2 linked regions of the Caldimonas brevitalea genome follow. The protein of the gene in region 1 binds, or shares a complex with, the protein of each later gene. Links are inferred from orthologs where the notes say so. Each region holds a gene or a part of one and is shown on either strand. Other genes may lie near its edges.

Evidence for each region.
Region 2: the proteins of AAW51_RS09905 (region 1) and accD are in contact, whole or in part, in a solved structure (PDB 8UXZ), measured with the Escherichia coli proteins. The link is inferred for Caldimonas brevitalea from one-to-one orthologs.

The regions. Positions count from the first base shown.
Region 1 is NZ_CP011371.1:2,267,868-2,270,935, forward strand. Bases 299-3,051 are described here. They hold AAW51_RS09905 (acetyl-CoA carboxylase carboxyltransferase subunit alpha), read left to right. Parts: upstream 299-1,064; coding sequence 1,065-2,039; downstream 2,040-3,051. Other genes in these bases: cysS (cysteine--tRNA ligase), read left to right, coding at 299-368; AAW51_RS09900 (DNA-3-methyladenine glycosylase family protein), read left to right, coding at 376-1,017; tilS (tRNA lysidine(34) synthetase TilS), read left to right, coding at 2,036-3,051. In the rest of the region: more of cysS, read left to right, coding at 1-298; more of tilS, read left to right, coding at 3,052-3,068. UniProt on the Escherichia coli protein: Component of the acetyl coenzyme A carboxylase (ACC) complex. First, biotin carboxylase catalyzes the carboxylation of biotin on its carrier protein (BCCP) and then the CO(2) group is transferred by the carboxyltransferase to acetyl-CoA to form malonyl-CoA.
Region 2 is NZ_CP011371.1:1,808,187-1,811,265, forward strand. The notes cover bases 316-3,079. They hold accD (acetyl-CoA carboxylase, carboxyltransferase subunit beta), read left to right. Parts: upstream 316-1,143; coding sequence 1,144-2,016; downstream 2,017-3,079. Other genes in these bases: trpB (tryptophan synthase subunit beta), read left to right, coding at 316-321; trpA (tryptophan synthase subunit alpha), read left to right, coding at 318-1,139; folC (bifunctional tetrahydrofolate synthase/dihydrofolate synthase), read left to right, coding at 2,109-3,079. Outside these bases: more of trpB, read left to right, coding at 1-315.

The sequences.
Region 1 (3,068 bases):
TCGACTGGAGCCAGCCCCAGGCAGCCCGCTTCCAGGCCGCGATGAACGACGACTTCAACACGGCCGAAGCGGTGGCGGTGTTGTTCGAGCTGGCCAGCGAGGTCAACCGCAGCAAGTCGAGTCAGAGCGCCGGCCTGCTGAAGGCACTGGGCGGGGTGCTCGGGCTGCTGCAGAGTGTGCCGCGCGCCTATTTGCAAGGCCGTCACACGGGTCTCGACGACGCGGCCATCCAGGCTCAGATCGACGCCCGCGCGGCAGCCAAGAAGGCGCGCAATTTCACAGAGGCCGATCGCATCCGCCAAGCCTTGGCCGAGCAGGGCATCGTGTTGCAGGACACGCCTCAAGGTACCACCTGGGTCAAGGCCTGAGGCCGCGATGCCGAAGTCGGTGACCCCTGAGTACTGGGACGATGCCTGCAAGCATCTGGCGCGGCGCGATCGCGTCATGCGCAAGCTGATACCGCAGTTCGGCGAGGCGCGCCTGCAAAGCCGCGGCGATGCCTTCACGACGCTGGCCCGGTCCATCGTCGGTCAGCAGATCTCGGTCAAGGCGGCGCAGGCGGTCTGGGACCGTTTCGCCGACTTGATGAGCGGGCCCACCAACCGCATCCCGCCGGCCCAGGTGCTGGAGGTGCCGCCCGAGACGCTGCGCACCGCCGGCCTGTCAGCCCGCAAGGTCGAGTACCTGCGCGACCTCGCATCGCACTTCGCCAGCGGCGCGGTGCACGTGCGGCAGTGGTCGTCGATGGAAGACGAGGCGATCATCGAGGAGCTGGTGGCGATCCGTGGCATCGGCCGTTGGACCGCCGAGATGTTCCTGATCTTCCACCTGATGCGCCCCAATGTCATGCCGCTCGACGACATCGGCCTGCTCAAGGGCATCAGCGTCAACTACTTCAGCGGCGAGCCGGTCTCGCGCGCCGAGGCCCGGGAAGTCGGCGAAGCGTGGGCCCCGTTTCGCTCTGTTGCCACGTGGTACATTTGGCGCAGCCTCGACCCCCTACCGGTGGAATATTGAGAACAAATGCGAGGCGAACGTTCACAAATACGTCGGGATGACTTGGGATGAGCAAAAAACACTTCCTCGAGTTCGAGCAGCCGATCGCCGAACTGGAAACCAAGATCGATGAGCTGCGCTATGTGCAAAGCGAGTCAGCAGTCGACATCTCCGAAGAGATCGACCGGCTCAGCAAGAAGAGCCAGCAGCTCACGAAAGACATCTATTCCAGCCTCACGCCCTGGCAGGTCACGCAGATCGCGCGGCACCCGCAGCGGCCTTACACGCTGGACTACATCGGCGAAATCTTCACCGAGTTCCAGGAACTGCACGGTGACCGGCACTTCGCCGACGACCAATCCATCGTCGGCGGCCTGGCCCGCTTCAACGGCCAGGCGTGCATGGTGCTCGGCCATCAGAAGGGCCGCGACACGAAGGAGCGCGGCCTGCGCAACTTCGGCATGTCGCGCCCCGAGGGCTACCGCAAGGCCTTGCGCCTGATGAAGCTGGCCGAGAAGTACGGGCTGCCGGTGTTCACCTTTGTCGACACCCCTGGCGCCTACCCCGGCATCGGTGCCGAAGAACGCGGCCAGTCCGAGGCGATCGGCCGCAACATCTTCGAGATGGCGCAGCTCGAAGTGCCCATCATCGCCACTGTGATCGGCGAGGGGGGCTCAGGCGGTGCGCTGGCCATCAGCGTGGGCGACCAGGTGCTGATGCTGCAGTATTCGGTGTACTCGGTGATCTCGCCCGAAGGCTGCGCGTCCATCCTCTGGAAGACGGCAGACCGCGCGTCGGACGCTGCCGAAGCGCTCGGCATCACGGCCCATCGCCTGAAGGCCCTGGGCCTGGTCGACAAGATCATCAACGAGCCGGTGGGCGGCGCCCACCGCGACTACAAGCAGATGGCCGCCTACTTGAAGCGCGGCCTCAACGACGCCTTGCGCCAGGTTGCCGACCTGCGGCCGAAGGACTTGCTGCAGCGCCGCTACGAGCGCCTGCAGAGCTACGGCCGCTTCGTCGACACCAAAGAACGCGGATGAACCCTCCGCCGCTGGCGGTTGCTGCGGCCACGGTCGCGGTGGCCTACAGCGGGGGGCGCGACTCCACCGCCTTGCTGCATGCCACGGTGCGGGCGGCCGTGGAACAGCCTGGCGTGCAGGTGATCGCGCTGCACGTTCACCACGGGCTGCAGCCCGCCGCCGATAGCTGGCTCGCGCATTGCGAGCGTCAATGCAAAGCCTGGCAGCGCAAAGGCTGGCCGGTGCGTTTGGTGCACACCCTCCTGTCGTTGCGCCCTGTAAAGGGCGAGAGTGTGGAGGCGGTCGCCCGCACGGCCCGCTACGCAGCGCTGGCGCGCATGGCCAAGGAGCACGGCGCCGACTGTGTGCTGCTGGCACACCACCGCCGCGACCAGGCCGAAACCTTTCTGTTGCAAGCCCTGCGCGGTGCCGGCGTGGCCGGTCTCGCCGGCATGCCGGCTGCCGCCGAGCGGGACGGGTTGCTGTGGTTGCGTCCGTGGCTGGCTCGTCCGCGGGAGGCCATCGAGGCCTATGTGCGGCGGCATCGTTTGCGGTATGTCGACGACGGCAGCAACCAGGACGTCCGCTTTGCGCGCAACCGCTTGCGCCATGACGTCTGGCCGGCACTGAGCGTCGCGTTCCCCATGGCGGAAGCCAGCCTTGCCGACGCCGCGGCGTGGGCCGGTGAGGCGAGTGCCTGCCTGGCGGAACTGGCCGAACAGGACTTGCACGGCCTGCAACAGGCCGGGACGCTCCAGGTGGCCCCCTTGCTGGCCCTCAGCGCCCCGCGCGGCCGCAACGCCTTGCGGGCCTGGGTGCGGCGTGTCGCTGGCGCGCCGCTGTCCGCCGCGCTGCTCGAGCGCCTGTGGCTCGAGCTGCCCTCGACCTCGGCGGGGCAGTGGCCGCTACCCGGCGGCGGTGTGCTGCGGAGCTACCGCGGGGCCTTGCGCTATGAGGCTGATGGTCAACATCGCGCGGTGGTGTCGGCTGTTTCAAAGGATGCGAGCCTGAGCATCAGACGCGCGGGTCGCTATCGGCTGCGCGGGTGGG
Region 2 (3,079 bases), 460 kb from region 1 along the record:
CATTCGGTGTCGGCCGGCCTCGACTACCCCGGCGTGGGCCCGGAGCACGCCTACCTGAAGGACATCGGCCGCGCCGAGTATGTCGGCATCACCGACGATGAAGCGCTGCATGCCTTCCACTACCTGTGCCGCACCGAGGGCATCATCCCGGCGCTCGAATCGAGCCACGCAGTGGCATACGCCATGAAGCTGGCCAAGACGATGCGTCCCGATCAGTCCATCCTGGTGTGTTTGTCCGGCCGCGGCGACAAAGACATCGCCACCGTCGCCGGCCTGCTCGAAGCCTCCAAGCGGCAGCAGCTGCCCGGAGGTGTGCAATGACCCGCATCGCCGCCACCTTCGCCGCACTGCAGGCCCAACGGCGCAAGGCGCTGATCCCCTACATCACCGCCGGTGACCCATATCCTGCGACCACCGTCGAGCTGATGCTGGCGCTGGCGGACGCCGGCGCCGACGTGATCGAGCTGGGCGTGCCGTTCTCCGACCCGATGGCCGACGGCCCGGTGATCCAGAAGGCATCCGAGCGAGCGCTGGCCAAAGGCATCGGCATGGCGCAGGTGCTCGACTACGTGCGCGGCTTCCGGGCCAAGAACAACACCACCCCGGTGGTGTTGATGGGCTATGCCAACCCGGTCGAACGTTATGACCAGCGCCGCGGCGCCGACGCCTTCGTGACCGCCGCCAAGGCGGCGGGCGTCGATGGCGTCCTGGTGGTCGACTACCCGCCCGAGGAGTGCGAGGGCTTCGCCGGCAAGCTCAAGTCGCACGGGCTCGACCCGATCTTTCTGCTCGCGCCGACCTCGACCGAGCAGCGCATGAAGGACGTGGGCCGGGTTGCGAGCGGCTACGTCTACTATGTCTCGCTGAAGGGCGTCACCGGTGCCGGCCATCTCGACACCGGCGCGGTGGCCGAGGTGGTGCCGCGCATCCGTGCCCATGTCAGCGTGCCGGTCGGCGTCGGTTTCGGCATCCGCGATGCTGAAACCGCCAAGGCAGTGGGCGCCGTCGCCGACGCCGTCGTGATCGGCTCGCGCCTGGTGCAATTGCTCGAAGAACAGCCGCCCGAGAAAGTGGCGGCAACGGGGGGCCGGTTCATCGCCGAGATCCGTGCTGCCCTCGACACCCTCATCAAGGAGTGACCCCATGAGTTGGCTTGAAAAACTGCTGCCTCCGAAGATCCAGCAGACCGACCCGGCCGAGCGCCGTTCGGTGCCGGAAGGGTTGTGGATCAAATGCCCGTCGTGCGAGACGGTGCTGTACAAGACCGACCTCGAGCAAAACGTGTATGTCTGCCCCAAGTGCAGCCACCACCACCGCATCAACGCGCGGGCCCGGCTCGACAAATTCCTCGATGGGGAAGGGCGCTACGAGATCGGCCAGGAGGTGCTCCCGGTCGACGCGCTCAAGTTCAAGGACAGCAAGAAATACCCGGACCGCCTGAAAGACGCACTCGAGTCGACCGGCGAGACCGACGCGCTGGTCGTGATGGGCGGCGCGGTGCACAGCATTCCGGTGGTGGCGGCCTGCTTCGAGTTCGACTTCATGGGCGGCTCGATGGGCTCGGTGGTGGGCGAGCGCTTCGTGCGCGGCGTCGAGACTGCCTGCGAGCAGAAGACACCCTTCATCTGCTTCACCGCCACCGGCGGCGCCCGGATGCAGGAAGGCCTGCTGAGCCTGATGCAGATGGCCAAGACCAACGCGGCGCTGACCCGTTTGGCGAAGGCCAAACTGCCCTACATCAGCGTGTTGACCGACCCGACCATGGGCGGTGTCTCGGCCAGCTTCGCGTTCATGGGCGACATCGTGATGGCCGAACCCAAGGCGCTGATCGGTTTTGCCGGCCCGCGCGTGATCGAAAACACCGTGCGCGAGAAGCTGCCCGAGGGCTTCCAGCGCTCGGAGTTCCTGCTGCACAAGGGCGCGCTCGACATGATCATCGACCGGCGCGAACTGCGCGTCACGATCGCCCGTGCGCTCGCGATGCTGCAACGCCAGCCCGCCGACGCCGTGGCCTGACGATCTTCCTCCGGGCCGAGGCAGGGGCCGGCGATGCCGGCCCTTGGCATTTCAGGCACCGGGTTATGCGCGCCTCCTTACCATCCTGTCCCATGTCGACCCCCACCCCGTCCCCTCTCCCCACCACGCTGGCCGAGTGGCTCGCGCATTGCGAGCGGCTGCACCCCAGCACGATCGACCTGACACTGGAGCGGGTTCGGGTGGTGGCCGAGCGGCTGGCGCTGCGCTTCGACTGCCCGGTGTTCACGGTGGCCGGCACCAACGGCAAGGGCTCGACCTGCGCGATGCTCGAGGCCATCCTGCAGCAGTCGGGCTACCGAACGGGCGTCTACACCTCGCCGCACCTGGTGCACTTCGAGGAGCGCTGCCGCATCAACACCGAGGTGATCGACGGTGAGGCGCTGCTGCCGCATTTCGAGGCGGTGGAGGCCGCGCGGCAAGGCGAGTCGCTGACCTATTTCGAGTTCACCACGCTGGCGATCCTGCGGCTGCTGTCGCATGCCGGGCTGGACGCGGTGGTGCTCGAAGTTGGCCTGGGCGGGCGGCTCGACGCGGTGAACGTGATCGACACCGACTGCGCGGTGATCACCAGCATCGACCTCGATCACATGGAATATCTCGGCCCCGACCGCGAGTCGATCGGCCGCGAGAAGGCCGGCATCATGCGCCCCGGCACCCCGGTGATCGTCAGCGACCCGGTGCCGCCTGCCAGTGTGGTGGCGCATGCCGAGGCCATCGGTGCCGACCTGTGGCGCTTCGGGCAGGACTTCAACTATGCCGGCCAGCAGGGCGGCGGCGGCAACTGGCAGCAGTGGTCGTGGGCCGGCCGCAGCAAGCGCTACACCGGCCTGGCCTACCCGGCGCTGCGCGGCGCCAACCAGCTGCTCAACGCCTCGGGTGTGTTGGCGGCGTTGGAGGCTTTGCGTGACCGGCTGCCGGTCACGGCGCAAGCGGTCCGCACCGGCCTGGCGCTGGTCGAGCTGCCTGGTCGCTTCCAGATCGTGCCCGGCCAGCCCACCCTGGTGCTCGACGTCGCGCACAACCCGCACGCGGTGGCGACCTT